Linked DNA regions of Spirulina subsalsa PCC 9445. The protein of the gene in region 2 interacts with the protein of the main gene of each other region in a pairwise test. Links are inferred from orthologs where the notes say so. Each region holds a gene or a part of one and is shown on either strand. Other genes may lie near its edges. The genes, in order: tsaE and rlmB.

Region 1 (8,489 bases), 2.1 Mb from region 2 along the record:
TTGGGCTGTATTTGGTTTCTCCTCAGCCGTTTAGCCCTGATGGGGTCTTGGTTATTCCTCCCGACCCTTGGATTGATGACTTGGTTCATTCTTGTTTCCACCCTAACCAGTCAATCCCCCTTTCGTTATCCCCTTCCACGCATCATTCTCTGGGGAATTATCCCCCCACTGATCTTTTTTGTGATCATTCTCTATCAACAAGAAACCCAACAATCTGGAATCCTTAACCTCCGGGATGTCTTCATTCTCAGCACCATCCTGGCCACCCTAGGCAGTTTTCCCATCATCCAACGGATTTGGCAGAGAAAACAGTTAGCGGCTTTCTTAGAACAAGGCCACAGTCGCACTCATTTTCATTGTGCCATCTGTCGTCAACCCCTCCATAAGTTGCCCGCCTCGGATTTAATGCCCTTGCTGACGAGGATTGAACAAGCAACCCATAAGTTGAATTCTGTGGTGTATGATGGCTGGTGGTGTCCCCATTGTCATCCTGAATATAGTCGAGACACCATTCACCTACGGGGTTACATTCTCCAACGCCCCCGCCATGTCACAAAATGCCCTCAGTGTCACGACTATACCGTGCAACACAGTACCCGCACCACGCGCAACCGTTATATTGAGCGAGAATTTTGTTACAGTTGCGATTATCGCGATCAATGGTCGCGAGAGATTCCAGAGGATGACAGAAGAACGGCTCGACACCATCGGATTGGAATGTCTGCGGACTCTTGGCACCATTACGGTGGTGGTGGGGGCGGTTTTGGCGGTGGTAGTGGCGGCGGTAGTGGGGGCGGTTTTGGCGGTGGGAGTAGTGGCGGCGGCGGCGCTGGTGGCAGTTGGTAAAAAGCAATGGGCGACCTTAACAAGTTAAGCCTATGTGTTTTAGTTCATTTTTAACACCATGACAGAAGATTTAAAAACTCAATTGCAAGGCATTGATGATCAACTCTCTAAACGGTTTATTGACCTTGATCCCGACGGCTATTTTATTATCTATATTGACCCAGAAGCGGGTTTAATTTGTGCCGATCATTACACGAATACCATTAGTGACAAGGGGTTAGCACTTGACCCAGAAACAGGAGAACCTATTCCGGTGAAAGGGGGCATTAAACGGAGTCCAACCCGGACATTTAAAGGACGCACAGCCAAGGAATTAGGAATGGAAATCACTGAGAAAACTAACCCTTGCCCCTTGTCCCGTTTGGATCATGCGCTTTATTTAGGTCGAGAATTTGTGCGGGCGGAGTTGGCATTAATCCGGGGTGAAACTTACATCCAAGATTAGCAGGATTGATCCTTAAGAATTGAGACTTGAACTCCTTATTCTGGGAGTTGTCGCACTTGCTTTTGTAATGTGCGCGGGTCTAAGGCATCCCGGAGGCCATCCCCCAATAAATTAAAGGCTAAAACCGTTAAAACCACCAAAGCAGCAGGGGACCAAACTAACCAAGGTTGTAGAACTAAAATCGAGGCATTGGTAGCCACAGAAAGCAAATTTCCCCAGGAGGGATCCGGTTGTTGAATACCTAAACCAATCAAACTTAAGACCGACTCCGCCACAATAAAACCGGGTACGGCCAAAGTGGCTGAAATAATAATATAAGTGGCGGTTTGGGGTAAGATATGGCGGACAATAATTAAGGGAGAACTTGCCCCAATCACCCGCGCTGCATCCACAAATTCCCGTTCTTTAATGGAGAGAACTTGACCGCGAACGACCCGCGCTAATCCTGACCAACTAACAAAAGAAGTAATGACAATAATTAATACAAAACGCTGGGCGCTACTCATGCTCATGGGTAAAATCGCCGCCAGTGCCACTAATAAGTAAATGGTGGGGATGGTCATTAAAACTTCTACCATCCGCATCAAAACACTGTCTACAATGCCACCAAAATAGCCCGAAATACCCCCCACGAACATCCCAAGGGGGAAGGATATGGCAATGCCTAATAAACCGATACTGAGGCTAATTCTCCCACCAAAGATTAACCGACTAAATTGATCCCGGCCTTGTTCGTCAGTTCCCAAGAGATTAATAAATCCCTCGCCAACAGTGCCAAAGAGGTGGATGTCCAAGGGGATGAAATACAAAAACTTGTAGGGAGTGCCACGGACAAAGAGGCGTAGGGGAGAGGGTTGGCTAAAATCTACCGTGAGGAGGCGATCGCCTGTTTCCAAATCCGTCGGCCCCTGGGTGGTGGGGTAAACGTGGGGGCCGATGAATGCGCCTGTGTCGGGATTGCGCCAAAAAATTTGGGTGGGAGGTAACAGAGAACCATCAACCTGAAAATGCTCAACAGGGTGATAGGGAGCGACAAAATCCGCCAAGATCACAATGGCATAGAAAATAATCAGGATTGTGCCGCCAAATCGCGCCAGAGAGTTCTTTTTAAGTTTCCGCCACCAGTCCATGAATTTTCTTAAATTATTGTAGGTTTGGGATTAATATATCGCATTTTTTTAAGGAATTATCGGTTGAGGCGGTGAAGAACAGGCTATGCTGAACATAAAGACTGAATCACTACAGATCCCCTTATGAAAGTTGGACTCCAACCCCTCCTAAACGATAGCAACCTTGACGCGAATCAATCCAGTAGCCAGCGTCAACTGTCGGTTTCCGTGTCGGCGGTTTCCGATGAAGGCGATCGCGGACTTCCCCTCAATCTCTGTTTAGTGCTGGATCATAGTGGCTCTATGAACGGTACACCGCTAAAAACCGTCAAAGAGGCCGCCTTGCAACTGGTGGATAAATTAACCCCTCGCGATCGCATCTCCGTTGTCGCCTTTGATCATCGCGCCAAGGTGATCATCCCCAATCAACCCGTCAATGATGTAGAAAGTGTTAAAAAACGGATTAGTAAATTAGAAGCTGATGGAGGAACCGCCATTGATGAAGGCCTAAAATTGGGCATTGAAGAAATTGCCAAAGGAAAACAAGACACATCGAGTCAAATTTTTCTCTTGACAGATGGAGAAAACGAACACGGAGACAATGGGCGCTGCTTAAAATTAGCAGGTTTAGCCTCCAGTTATAACATTACCTTGAATACCTTGGGATTTGGTTCTCATTGGAATCAGGACGTTTTAGAAAATATCTCCGACACGGCCGGAGGAACTTTATCTTATATTGAATTTCCCGAACAGGCTGTTGATGAATTTGGACGACTATTTACCCGAGTGCAATCCGTCGGCTTAACCAATGCTTATTTACTGTTAGAATTAGCCCCCAATGTGCGTTTAGCCGAACTCAAACCCTTAGCCCAAGTTGCCCCAGATACCATTGAATTACCTGTGCAGAAAGAGCAGGATTTATATATTGTCCGTTTGGGCGATTTAATGAAAGAAGAACGGGTTATTTTGGCCAATTTGTATTTAAATCAATTTCCGCCCGGTCAGCAATGGGTGGTAAGTACCCAAGTTCGCTATGATGATCCGGCCTTGGGACAGGGTAATTTATTGTCGGAAAAAGTGCCAGTTTATGCCAATGTGCAAGCGGTTTATCAACCTGCAAATAACGAGAAAGTCCAGAAAGAAATTCTGGCTTTAGCCAAGTACCGACAGACCCAAATTGCTGAGACAAAACTCCAGCAAGGGGACAAAGTGGGGGCGGCCACCATGTTACAAACGGCGGCAAAAACAGCGTTGCAATTAGGGGATCAAAGTGCGGCGACAGTCTTACAAAAAAGTGCTACTCGGTTACAATCCGGTGAGGAGTTATCCGAGGCCGACCGGAAGAAAACCCGCATTGTCTCTAAGACTATTTTACAGGAATAAGGAAGCAGCACCCCCCCGCCTAGGGTCAATTATCAGTTATCAATTCCAAAGTCCCCTACTTTCTCGAATACCAAGCGACGGGTATTTTGGGGCGTGGAATATAGAGTAATTGACCAATAATTGGGGGGGAACTCTGACAAACGTTCGGCCCACTCAATGGCCGTAATCCCCGCTTCTACTTCGATACCATCCCAATAGGTTTCTAGGGCTAAAGATTCTACATCTTCGGGCTGTAAACGGTACAAATCAATATGATACAACGGTAAACGCCCCTCGACATACTCATTAATCAGGGTAAAAGTCGGGCTTAAAATGGGTTCTTTTATGCCCAAACCTTCCCCCAAGGCCTGAACAAATGTGGTTTTTCCGGCTCCTAAATCCCCCGATAACAGGAGAATCGTAGCGGGGGGGATGGTTTCCCCCAAACGACGGGCAAAAGCCTGTAATGCGGCTAAATTGCAGTCTGGTAGCTCAATTTTATTCTCCACCGTATCCCTCACCCCTCTACAGTTAACGTATCATCAGCAAATTTAATGCCGTGGGTGCGACCATACCAACGGATTAGAACCTTAGCTAATCGTTGATGATCATGGCGCACATAGCCTGTTTCTCCATCTTCATCCATGATATTCGCGGCCACAATGCGCCGCCCTAAATGGCCGACTTCCTCCCGATCTAAGAATACCGGATGGGAATTTTCTTGAGCATAGCGGATCAGGGTGTGGGCGGAGGGGGTGCGACGGTGGACGATGACCGCATCAAATAACCGTTTGCCACAAACGCGGTCAATGGCGCGAATATGGTCGGCGACAGTATAACTATCGGTTTCTCCCGGTTGGGTCATGATATTACAAACATAAATGCGAGGAACTTTGGTTTTAGCGATCGCCGCTCGAATTTCGGGAACCAGCAAATTGGGAATTACACTGGTGTAGAGACTTCCGGGCCCCATAATAATAAAATCCGCCTCCTCAATCGCCCGAATGGCCGCAGGTAAGGCCGGGGGATGTTCTGGGGTACAGCCAATCTCTACAATTTTGCCCCCCGCTTGGGGAATTTTTGACTCCCCTTCCACCCAACGACCATCGGCCATTTTCGCCCAAAGTCGCACATCGGAAAGGGTCGCAGGCAAGACCCGGCCGCGCACCGCCAAGACTTTTGAACTGGCCGCGATCGCCTGTTCCAAATCCCCCGTAATCTCACTCATAGCCGTCAAGAACAAATTACCGAAACTATGACCCGATAATCCATCCCCCGCATTAAAGCGATATTGAAACAACTCCGTTAATAACTTTTCCTCATCCGCCAAGGCCGCCACACAATTGCGAATATCCCCCGGCGGCAACACCCCAATTTCCCGCCGTAAACGTCCCGAAGACCCCCCATCATCAGCCACCGTTACAATGGCCGTAATATTGGCGCTATACTCCTTCAAACCCCGCAACAGGGTAGATAAACCCGTCCCCCCCCCAATGGCCACAATGCGCGGCCCTCGATTGAGACGACGACGAGTCATTAAAGCATCAATCAAGCGTTGTTCACTCCCCGGATTCAACACTTCCGTAATCGTGCCGAAACTGCGCGTTTGTCCCCACAACAGCAAAAAAACCCCCAACACCACCGCCACCGGCCCAGAAATATAACTGGGCAAAATGCGGGCGATTAACTCCAAAATTTCCGAGAAAAACCACATCAGGCGGTAAATCGGCGTGAGTCCCACCCAAATAGCAATCCCCAAAACCGTCAGGACAAACCCGGTGACACTAATCAACAGCCAACGTTTAATGAGAATCCCAGGAGCCAGCCATTTAAACCAGTGGTTCATTTCCTTGGGAGTGCGCCGACTCACTGCCGCCAAATGGATTTTTTCCAGTCTGAGACTGCGTAATGCTTGTTCGATTAGACCAATGGACATAGTAAATGATAACTAACGGAGTGTGTTCAGCAGAGTGACAGTGTACCGATCAGGGAGTTTTAGCGCCAATCTTGAGATAGAGTGCCAAACCTTTGACCCAGTTTACATAAATCCTCAAGATGTCCTAAAGGTAAATAGTTTGGGATACAGTCTTCGAGGCAGGTCATGCCGGATGGGAGTGTAAAGTTTTAAGTGCAATCTTAGGCAGGAATCGTTAAAAGAGCAAATGGCATTGTCTACATCCCCTTCAGAACAAACAATTTTAGGCATTGACCCCGGTTTAGCCCAGTTAGGTTTTGGGTCGATTCACTGTCGGAATGTTCCGCTCACTTCTGTTTCCGCCCAATCTGACCAGAAACCCGTACAATTATTAGATTTTGGAGTCATAGAAACGCCGAAAAAAACCCCCATCGGTCAACGTCTGGCCACCATCTACGATGATCTACACACCCTGTTAACGGAAATTCAACCGGATTTAGTGGCCATTGAAAAATTCTTTTTTTATCGCATGAGCAACACCATCCTCGTCGCCCAGGCCCGAGGGGTTGTATTATTGGTTCTCGCCCAACATGATGTTCCCTATGTGGAGTTTACCCCAGCCCAAGTCAAGCAAGCCCTCACGGGATATGGCAACGCGGACAAGCGGGAAGTACAGGCGGCCGTAGCGCGGGAGTTAGAGTTAGAACAGTATCCGAAACCTGATGATGCGGCTGATGCTTTAGCGGTAGCGTTAACTGCTTGGTTTTCTGGCACTTAATGGGAGCTTGCTGAATGGGGGAATAGGCAATCTGGACCCATTAACTTTTGAGGGGTTCGGGGAGCTATAAGTCCCGCGCTGTACCCGTAGGGTCAGCGTCGGGATGATGTCACGAAAAACGGGACACAGAATATTGAGCGTCTTCGCGCAGTCGTCCCGCTCGACGGAATAGTTCTTTTCCGGTGGCTAAGTAATGGTCATCGTAGTTTAAGGTAAACCATTCTAATTCTTCTAAAGCGTCACTAATATGATTGAGACAGTAGTATAAATTCGCCGCCACTCCGGCCACCTTAGCCGGATTAGGTTGAGAGGCAAATAAAGACTGGGCTTGATTTAAGTCCTGACGACAGTTGGAGAGATAATTTTGAAACAGACTCATTAATTCATCATCGAAGGGATCGGCGGCCAATTGGTCAATTTCGGCCTCTAGGGGGTTCAAAATCTGGCTAATGAGTCGGTTAACGGGTTGATAGACTCCCTGAAACCAACGGACAAAATGCACATCGCGATCGCGTCCGGATTCTTGGGTGGTCTGATATTCCTCCTGGGATGCTTGACTGCGCTTTTGTCGTCGATATTGACTCCCCATCCGTTGTTGCTCATAAACCTGTTGGTCATATACTGAGCGCTGTTGAGGATCCCCCAATACTTCATAGGCCGCATTTAACTCGACAATCTTCTCATGATTCGCCTGTTCATGTTGACTATCGGGGTGATATTGTTTGACCAAACGGCGATACGCACGCTTAATGTCCCCCTGGCTCGCGTGGGGAGGAAGACCAAGTACCTTATACGGATTAGACTCTGGCATAACCACCTAATATCACAGGCTTGTATTTTGACACTCCCGACTCTTTTCTAGATAGGGATTCTTTCATTTTCAACGAGAAGACACCCCTATAATGGGCAGTGTCTTCTGCGTTTTTTATACCTCGATATGACTTCTCCCCCTGACCTAGAAATTGTCAATTTAACCAAACGCTTTGGCCCGTTGCTGGCTTTAGATCAAGTCTCTCTGCGGATTAAACCGGGGACGTTTCACGCCTTGCTTGGGGAGAATGGGGCGGGCAAGAGTACGCTGGTGAAGTGTGTTATGGGCTACTATCATCCTGACCGAGGGGATATTGTGATTAATGGCAAATCCCGCACCATTCAGTCCCCCCGAGTTGCCCATCAGTATGGGGTGGGAATGGTCTATCAACATTTCACCTCGATTCCGGCTATGACGGTGGCGGAAAATTTGGTTCTAGCTCGCTATGGGGGGTCAACTTGGATTCATTGGCCTCGGGAGTATGAGGTGCTGGGGGCGTTTTTGGAGACTACGCCCTTTCGCGTGCCGTTAGATGTGCCTGTGAGCCAGTTGGCGGCGGGAGAGAAGCAAAAGTTAGAGATTCTCAAGCAACTGTATTTACAAAGCCGTTTGCTGATTTTAGATGAACCGACCTCGGTTTTGACTCCCCAAGAGGCGGATGAGGTGTTAGGGTTGCTCCATCAAGCGGTTGAACGGGGGGAGTTGAGTGTTCTACTGATTACTCATAAGTTCCGGGAGGTGATGGCGTTTGCTGAGGAGGTGACGGTGTTGCGCCGGGGAGCGGTGGCAGGTCAGGGGAAGGTGGCGGATTTGGGGATGGCGGATTTGGCGGCGATGATGTTGGGGGAGGCGAAACCGCCTAAAACGTTAGATAAAACCCCTGGGGTGGAGGGGGAGACGATTTTAGAACTTCAAGACCTCCACGCTTTGAAGGATAACGGGTTAGAGGCTGTGCGGGGGGTGAGTTTAAGGGTGGGACGGGGGGAAATTGTGGCGATCGCCGGAGTTTCGGGCAATGGACAAAAGGAACTGGTGGAAGTCTTGGCGGGTCAACGTTCTCCCACGAGGGGAGAGGTGAAAATTCAGGGCAAGGTCTACCATGCCACAAGGCGGGAAATGTTGAACTATGGGGTGGTGGCTTTGCCGGAAGAACCCCTGCGCAATGCCTGTGTTCCCCATCTCTCGGTGGCGGAAAATATGGCGCTGCGGACTTTTGACCGTCC
Region 2 (8,567 bases):
TCAGGGACTAGAAACTTTTGCTTTTTCTCAAGGTCTGGAGGGGACAGAATCCGCTAGATTAAGAACAGCACCAAAAGAGGAGGTTAATCCAACTGTGGGTAGTGGTTCAATTGTTGAACAACGGGATTATACGTTGATTATCGATAAAAGCGGCAGTATGTCCACTCAAGACCAACCGGGGGGCAAAAGTCGCTGGCAAGCTGTGCAAGAATCAACCCTTGCTTTGGCGAAACGCTGCGAGGAGTTGGATCCTGATGGAATTACGGTTTATCTGTTCTCGGGTCGGTTTAAACGCTATGACAATGTTACGTCTGATAAAGTCTCTCAGGTGTTTGAAGAACATGATCCTATGGGAAAAACTGATCTGGCTAGTGTTTTGTTTGATGCGTTAGATAATTATTTCCAGCGCAAGGAGGCCGGGGAGACGAAACCTAATGGGGAAACCATTGTGGTGATCACGGATGGGGAACCGGATGAGCGGAAACCTGTGATGCGCTTGATTGTGGAAGCGTCGCGCAAAATTGATCGGGATGAGGAATTAGGGATCTCTCTGATTCAGGTGGGACGGGATAAGTTGGCGACCCAGTTTCTAGTGGCTTTGGATAAGCAACTAGAAGACATCGGGGCTAAGTTTGATATTGTCAATACGATTACGATTGATGATATGGAAAGTATGAGCTTAACGGATGTGTTGTTAAAGGCTGTCACTGACTAGGCTAGGGATTTTGGGAGATGGTGTTACGAGTGGGGTGTTCGGTTGGTCTTGGGGGATGATTTTGGTGTTGGAGTTTTAATGTTGCGATCGCGTCAAGACCCTTCTGGGTGAATTGCCCTTGACACGACTGTAAGATGTTGATCTCCTCATCGGAAAACCAGTTCTTTTCAACTAATCAAGGCTAGAATGGTTCAAGGGGTCAACCCCTCTTCATCGCAATAGATACCCCATTCAAGCCGGAGAACCTATTCATCATCAAAATGACTTGAAACTAGCTTATGAAAATTCTGTTGATGGGTTATTACGGACAGAAAAACCTCGGAGATGATTTATTTGTCAAGCAGCTTACTAATTATTTTGATCAGAGACTTGATGTGACTCAAGTTGATGTAATATGTAAAGCAAACTATTACCCTAAAACTAGCAACAAGATTGATTTTTGGTCAAGTCAGCAACTCTCTAAGCTAAAACGTCTAGGGTTGATTTTAAAAACGGACAAGATTTTTTGGGGTGGGGGAACTTTAAATATTGATAGTAAACCGACGAATTTACTGAGAATGCAGGGTCTTACTCAAATCATGGGGAAGCAATTTGGGTTCTTAGGAATTGGTTTGGAAGGAATAAAGTCAGAAGTACAAGATTCAAGTTATGACCTATTTAAAAAAGCTAACTTTCTGTATTGTCGGGACTCTTCTTCCTATGAGTTAGCTAAAAACTTGAACAAGGATCATAGGAATGTTTGTTTAGGTGGGGATTTAGCTTTTTTAGATTTAAGCATATACGATCCATTTTTGAGCAGTTTTCGTCGTTCTGAGATTAAGGAAATATCATTTTCTGGAATGTTTTGGTGGGGGGATGGTCGAGCTAAGTTTTATAGTCAGCAATTAATGCCACTGATCGAAAAATATAATACGGTTATTCATCTACTCCCCTGTCATGTTGGACAAGAAAATAATGATAATCGTTTTCATGAGTTGTTAAGGAAGTATATTCCTGAGAAAAACTGTATAGTTCATTCATGGAATCAGACCGAAGAAGCTTTAGAAATTTTGGGTAAAATGGACTTCCATTTTGGGAATCGTTTACACTCAATTATTGTGGCTGATATTTTAGGGATTCCTAATATTGGAATTGGTGAGAAGAATTCTAAAATTGGTAACTATATTTATAAAACAGGTTTATTATACGAGGAAAGAAGAGTTGATTTTATGGAAGAAATCTCTCTAGAAAGAATCGAAAAAATTTTTAGGGAGTATCAAAGACCCGAAGATTTTAGTAAAAATGAATCTGAGCAGGCTAAAAAATGTTTGGAGCAAATTTGTTAGGGAGTCGTTCCATCTACACTCACGTTAAGGGGGAGGGTTTTCCGGTGTTATGTATACATGGCCATCCGGGATCAGGACGGGCTATGTCGGTTTTTACGGATCCCCTCTCCGAGCAGTGTTTAACTCTGGCTCCGGATTTGCGGGGCTATGGTCAAAGTCGGACTCCCATCCCTTTCACCTTGTCTGAACATTTGCAGGATTTGGAGGCATTACTAGATCAGAGGCAGATTGAACGGTGCTTGCTGTTGGGCTGGTCTTTGGGGGGAATTCTGGCGTTGGAGTTAATGTTGCGATCGCCTCAACGCTATTCTGGCTTAATTCTCATCGGCACCGCTGCCCGTCCCCGAGGCCGTCATCCCAAAACCACCCCCTTTGAATTATGCGCCACAGGCATCGCCGGATTCCTGAACAGTTGGCGACCGGGCTGGCATTGGAATATTGAACAATGGGGCAAACGCTCTCTTTTTCGGTATCTACTTCAACAACACACCGCCGAAGCTTACGGCTACCTAGCCCGTGAAGGAACCCCCGCCTATTACCAAACCTCTCCCTTGGCTCATCAAGCCCTGCGCCAAGCCCTCCGCTCTGGGTATAACCGACTGCCGGATCTCCAACAGATCACGGCCCCTTGTCTCATGCTCGCCGGGTCAGAGGATGTTCACATTACCCCCGAGTCGAGTCGAGAAACCGCTCTGGCTTTACCTAACTGTGAATGGCACTGTTATCACAACACAGCCCATTTATTCCCTTGGGAAGTTCCCAGCGCCCTACAAGCACGCCTTCAGGAGTGGCTCAAGGCTCATCCTGAAGTGACGCAGTAAGGAGATGAATGTCGGGCAAGCTAACACCCACTGACCAGACCCTAACAACAGGGTTTAGACTGCCCTTCATTTCTCCTCCCCTGCGCCCCTAGGATAACTGACCACTAAGAGTGGGGAATCTCTCATGGTCAGGAGTCTCCCCCAACTCATCAAAGACCGTTAATTCATCCGGTTTCATGCGTTGGATATAAACACTAATGCCTTGCGCTCCCTCGTCTTTGAGGTCGTCAACGTATCCACTACTCATTTCTTGGGCTTCTTGTTGATTGGCGAACGGGCCAAAGTAATAGGTGCAACGGGGGTTTTCGGTTTTCACTTCCACCCACCATGCCCAGCCAAAGAAGTTAAGAATCTGAACCACAGTATCTTTCATGTTCTTCCCCGATTTAGCAGGATTCAACCCGGCATTATAACGCCTTGCTCTTTACAATACTTAACGATGACGGATTTTTCACTCTCTTTATACTCTGGATGCTCATTTTTTTAAAGTCTATTCAGACACAGTTTCCAAATAAACCGCTTCGCTCCAGCGTTGGCGATAGACTTCATAGAGGGTCATGGCGGTGGCAACGGAAGCATTGAGACTGGGGGTTTTTCCCGTGGTGGGGATGGAAACCAGAACATCACAGTTGCGCTGGGTTAATAAATTCAGACCTTTGCCCTCGGAACCAATGACTAAGGCGATCGCACCCTCAAATTTCACCTTATGCAGGGGGGTTTCTGCCCCGGCCGTAGTGCCGTAAATCCAAAAACCCGCCGTCTTCAAGTCTTCTAAGGCTCGACTGAGGTTAACCACCCTCGCTACGGGGAAATTTTCTAATGCTCCCGTGGCGGCCTTCGTCACCCCAGACGTGATCCCCACAGCGCGCCGTTGGGGGATCACCAATCCTTGCGATCCCATCGCTTCGGCCGTGCGAATCATCGCCCCTAAGTTATGGGGATCCTCGATCCCGTCGGCGACTAAAATCACCGGATGCTCTGTTTTGCTTTTTGCTTGGGCGATTAAGTCGGCTAATTCCCAGTAGGTATAGGGGGCAACTTGGGCGGCCACGCCTTGATGGTTTGCGCCTTGGGTCATCTGTTCGAGACGACGGGGGGCGACTTCATCGACGACGGTTCCTTTGGTTTTAGCCTGTTCAATCAGGGAGTGGAAATGGGGATCATAGCGTAGACGGGGAATAATCCAGAGGCGATTGAGTTGGCGATCGCTTTCTAAGGCCGCTAACACCGCATGACGACCATAGATCAAGTCTGGATTTTCCGGTGTTTCTAGGTGATCTCCTGCTCCAGAATCCCGTTGATGGCTGGAGGTGACAATTTTCTTCCGACTGGCAAAATCCCGACTCTCGCCCTGTTCTGAGCGTTGTTCTGAACGTTTGGCGACTCGATGGGGGACAGGTTTGGCGTGAGAAAACCGCTCCTCTCCGCGCCGAGCGGGTTTCCCTTTCACCCGAGCACGAATCCGTTTCCCAACAGCCTTACCACCGCCCCGAGTGGGACGGGCAGGAGAAGATTTAGGGGAAGAACGAGGCATATCCATAATACAATAGTCCTAGTATAGAGTTGACAAAAAAACGGGTAGAAGTTAAAGGCAAAACTTAAAAACTCTAATCCAATGGCAACTGCACCAGCAAATCATGAAGGCGCTGGGGATTCGTTAAATACAAATAGCCAACCAAAGCTTCTAAACTGGTTGCCTGCTGGTAAATGGCCGGAGCTAAACGGGAAGGACGGCGATGGGTAGCATTACGTCCCCGTCTGACAATGGTTAACTCTTCCTGCGTTAATTGAGGCAATAGTAATTGTAACTGAGCGGCCTGGCGTTCTGCACGGACTTGAGACACTACAAGCTGGTGATACTGAGCAATCCGACGGGGGGGAAATAGATAATACTGACGAATATAAAGCTCATAGATGGCATCCCCGAGATAGGCCAAGGCGAGGGGAGAGAGACGTTCCACAGGTTGCCCTTTGAGGGAAGAGGTCAGCGCACCAACTCCCCCCCACGGTTCCGCTAACCAGGAACTGGGATCAGATTGGCTGGAGGGTGAGGGTTGAATCACAAAAACCGACCTTCCCGTAGAACCGGGATTTGAGCAGGGTAGGAGGGGATAAGACAACAAAACCCCGTCTCCCCTCCTGTTGGCGGACGCGATCGCAATGATTTAAGACTTCTAGACTCGGGGAAACACCTGCTAAAACGCCTTCCTAGCATATTACATCAGAAAGCGTTTAACAGAGCATGACTGTTGGGTCTTACCCCCTAGGAGGCACTTTGAATATTCTCTAGTGCCTCCTCAACCGAGGGTTGTAAAGACAGAAACTTCTCTAAGCGAACCAGTTTCACCGTTTGGGTTACACGGGCGTTCGTCACAATTTGAACCGTTCCATTCTGGTTTTGCGCCTGCTTGACTAACTGCACGAGCGCACCGAGTCCGGAACTATCCACAAAGTCAATTTGCGATAGCACCAGAATAATATGTTTGGGGCCGGTCTCAATACAGCCACTTAACACTTTCCGAAAAGTGGGTTCAGAAAAAGCGTCAAGCAACCCAGTTAGCCGAAATATTTGGCAATCTTCCCTAACTTCTCGCGTGCCCCTTAAGCTTACGGTTAGGTTAAGTGCTTCAGGAATAACTTCCTCCTCACTGTAGCCTTATAGAATCAATGCTCTAGTATATCGGTTATTCGGTCTTTTTGGGCAAAAGAAATCGAAAAATCGCGATCGCCCCCTTCCCCCGTCTAATTCTGGGCAGCCCGATTTTCCGCCATCAGACGGACGAACTTCTCAAACAAATAGTCCGCATCATGGGGGCCAGGACTGGCTTCCGGGTGGTACTGCACCGAGAAAAAGGGCAGATTCTTATGAGCCAAACCCGCCACCGTCTTGTCATTCAGGTTAAAATGGGTGATCTCAATCTCCTCCCCTAATGATTCCGCCGTCACCGCAAAACCATGATTTTGGCTGGTAATTTCCACCTTCTGACTCAAACCACAGGGTTGATTTAACCCCCGATGACCGAACTTCAACTTAAACGTTTCCGCCCCCAGTGCCAGCCCTAAAATCTGATGCCCCATACAGATGCCAAACATGGGTTTTTGACTTTCCAAGAGGCTTTTCACCGTAACAATGCCCTCCTGAACCGCCGAGGGGTCGCCAGGACCATTAGACAGAAAGATACCATCAGGGTTGTACTTGAGAATCTCGTCCGGGGGCGTATTCGCCGGAACCACCGTAATCTGGCAGCCATAGCTAGCCAAACGCTTGAGAATGTTCCGTTTTACCCCGAAATCTACCGCCACCACCTTTAACGGTTCATCAGTGATAGCTTCTCCTTCTTTGAATTCCCAGTTTCCCTCGGTCACATCAGACCATTCATAGGGTGTTTTGGTCGTCACTTCCTTGACTAAATTCTGTCCAGCCATGGAAGGAGCGCCTTGGACTTGACGGCACAACTCATCGGGATCCAGAATTTCCGTTGATATACCCCCATTCATTGCCCCCACTGTGCGAATTTTTCGGGTGAGAGAACGGGTATCAATGCCATAAATCCCCGGAATGCGATGTTGTTTGAGATAGTCCGGTAAGGATTGGGTGGAGCGCCAATTACTGGGACGATAGCAAATATTACGGGCAATCACGGCGCGGATTTGGGGATGGGCGGACTCTTCATCCTCGGCATTTACTCCCGTGTTCCCCAACTCCGGATAGGTAAAGGTGATAATTTGGCCGCAATAGCTAGGGTCAGTCAAAACCTCTTGGTATCCGGTCATTCCGGTGTTAAACACAACTTCACCAATCGCTGTGCCGGGCGCACCGAAGGAAAAGCCACGGTAGGAGGTACCATCAGCCAGCACCAGTAGAGCAGGTTGAGCGTGGGAAATGGGCATAGGTCTTTTCAGATGAATCGATTAAAGATGGCTAGTTTCAGCCATCCTCCACTTTACCAGTCCTTTTTTCCAGACCCACTGGAATTAAACAATTGATTCAGAGTTGAGGGGGCCCAATTTTCAACTCGCAGTGATACTAAAATAGTTATAATTTTAACCCTAGATAAAATTACTCACGTTTCAGGAATCTGGGGGACAAGTGATGTAGATTAACATATCCTTTGACGAAAGTCACTACTGAGAAGGTATTTTCTCTCTATACTGAAGGTCAAGGATGTTCTCATGTCCTCACTGTGTTCACACAATTCCCTTCTATCATTGATACGCGATTTGCTTAAACGCATTCTATCCAGGGGAGATGGATCACAGTTTGCATCACAACACCAAATCTTGACTAGGATTAACTTAAATCAGACCAATCGGATTAATGCTGTTGTTGCCCCCGCTTGTTATTGAGAAATTACCATGCCAACCCCTCCTTTCTCTATCAGCCCCCCGGAAGACAATTTAGAATTGTCTCAAACCCCTGATTTCCCCTTTGAGGAGTCTAACGACTCAGCCCAAGGGCTGTCGTCGGATTTCATGGAGGAGGATTGGGACGGCTCAGACTCCAACCTAGAGACTCCGAAAAGGTCGGGTCGCTACACGACTGACCTTGTGCGTTTGTATTTAACCGAAATTGGTCGCGTCCCCTTATTGAAACGCGATGAGGAAGTCTCCGAGGCACAAATTATTCAACGCTATGTGACTTTGCTGAATGTGCGGACTCAGAGGGCGGTGGCGGCTCGCCGACCAACTCCTGTGGTGCTGATTAAAGCCATTTTAGAGGGGGCGGGTTCTCCTCTAGTCCAAGAACAGTTACTGGTTGGTCATCTACTGGCATCCTATCAAAACTCGGTAATGGCGCGCTTTGTGGGTTTAATAGAAGCTCATGATCGTTTAGCGGCGCAGTTAGGCCATCGCCCCTCTTGGGAACGTTGGGCCGGGGCGTTGGATTTGGATGTGGTAGACCTCAAACAAGCCCTCTGGAGTGGGAAACTCCACTGGGCAATTTTGGCGGATTTGAGTAGTGAGGAGTTGGAGCAGATCCAAAAATTGGGGATTCGCGCCAAGGAACACATGATTAAGGCGAATTTGCGCTTAGTGGTTTCGGTGGCCAAGAAATACCAAAATCGGGGTCTGGAGTTGTTGGATTTAATCCAAGAGGGAACGCTGGGATTAGAACGAGCGGTGGAAAAATTTGACCCGACGAAAGGGTATCGTTTCAGTACCTATGCTTACTGGTGGATTCGTCAAGGAATTACTAGAGCGATCGCCACTCAAAGCCGCACCATTCGCCTCCCAGTCCATATCACCGAGAAGTTAAATAAGATTAAGAAAGCCCAACGCAAGATTTCCCAAGAAAAGGGACGGACTGCCAAAACGGAGGACATCGCCAAAGAACTAGATATGACCCCGGATCAAGTGCGAGAAGTCTTGTTAAAGGTACCCCGTTCTGTATCTTTAGAAATTAAGGTCGGTAAGGAAAAAGACACGGAATTAGGGGATCTCTTAGAAACGGAAGAAGCTTCTCCTGAAGACGCCTTAATGCGGGAAGCCTTGGTTAGAGAACTGCAAAATATGCTCACGGATTTGACCAGTCGGGAACGGGATGTGATTCAAATGCGGTACGGTTTGAACAACGGACAGCCCTATTCTTTAGCAGAAATTGGGCGAGCGCTGGAGTTATCCCGAGAACGAGTGCGACAAATTGAAGCCAAAGCCTTACAAAAACTTCGTCAACCGAAACGGCGTAATCGGGTGCGAGACTATTTG

What was found.
Region 1: the proteins of rlmB (region 2) and tsaE interact in binary tests that used the Escherichia coli proteins (3 or more experiments, as listed by UniProt). The link is inferred for Spirulina subsalsa PCC 9445 from one-to-one orthologs.

Annotation. Positions count from the first base shown.
Region 1 is NZ_JH980292.1:1,674,990-1,683,478, forward strand. What follows is about bases 2,544-5,234. They hold tsaE (tRNA (adenosine(37)-N6)-threonylcarbamoyltransferase complex ATPase subunit type 1 TsaE), read right to left. Parts: upstream 4,272-5,234; coding sequence 3,816-4,271; downstream 2,544-3,815. Other genes in these bases: SPI9445_RS0107840 (vWA domain-containing protein), read left to right, coding at 2,545-3,783; SPI9445_RS0107850 (gluconeogenesis factor YvcK family protein), read right to left, coding at 4,280-5,234. In the rest of the region: SPI9445_RS30900 (hypothetical protein), read left to right, coding at 1-846; SPI9445_RS0107830 (DUF4346 domain-containing protein), read left to right, coding at 905-1,291; SPI9445_RS0107835 (ABC transporter permease), read right to left, coding at 1,327-2,421; more of SPI9445_RS0107850, read right to left, coding at 5,235-5,698; crossover junction endodeoxyribonuclease RuvC, read left to right, coding at 5,925-6,455; SPI9445_RS0107860 (J domain-containing protein), read right to left, coding at 6,565-7,266; SPI9445_RS0107865 (ABC transporter ATP-binding protein), read left to right, coding at 7,393-8,489. UniProt on the Escherichia coli protein: Required for the formation of a threonylcarbamoyl group on adenosine at position 37 (t(6)A37) in tRNAs that read codons beginning with adenine.
Region 2 is NZ_JH980292.1:3,758,777-3,767,343, forward strand. Bases 2,377-5,145 are described here. They hold rlmB (23S rRNA (guanosine(2251)-2'-O)-methyltransferase RlmB), read right to left. Parts: upstream 4,402-5,145; coding sequence 3,352-4,401; downstream 2,377-3,351. Other genes in these bases: SPI9445_RS0117140 (alpha/beta fold hydrolase), read left to right, coding at 2,377-2,861; SPI9445_RS0117145 (DUF1816 domain-containing protein), read right to left, coding at 2,950-3,234; SPI9445_RS0117155 (Mini-ribonuclease 3), read right to left, coding at 4,469-4,924; SPI9445_RS0117160 (STAS domain-containing protein), read right to left, coding at 5,125-5,145. Also shown: SPI9445_RS0117130 (vWA domain-containing protein), read left to right, coding at 110-715; SPI9445_RS0117135 (polysaccharide pyruvyl transferase family protein), read left to right, coding at 994-2,040; more of SPI9445_RS0117140, read left to right, coding at 2,019-2,376; more of SPI9445_RS0117160, read right to left, coding at 5,146-5,496; carA (glutamine-hydrolyzing carbamoyl-phosphate synthase small subunit), read right to left, coding at 5,604-6,752; RNA polymerase sigma factor SigC, read left to right, coding at 7,218-8,567. UniProt on the Escherichia coli protein: Specifically methylates the ribose of guanosine 2251 in 23S rRNA.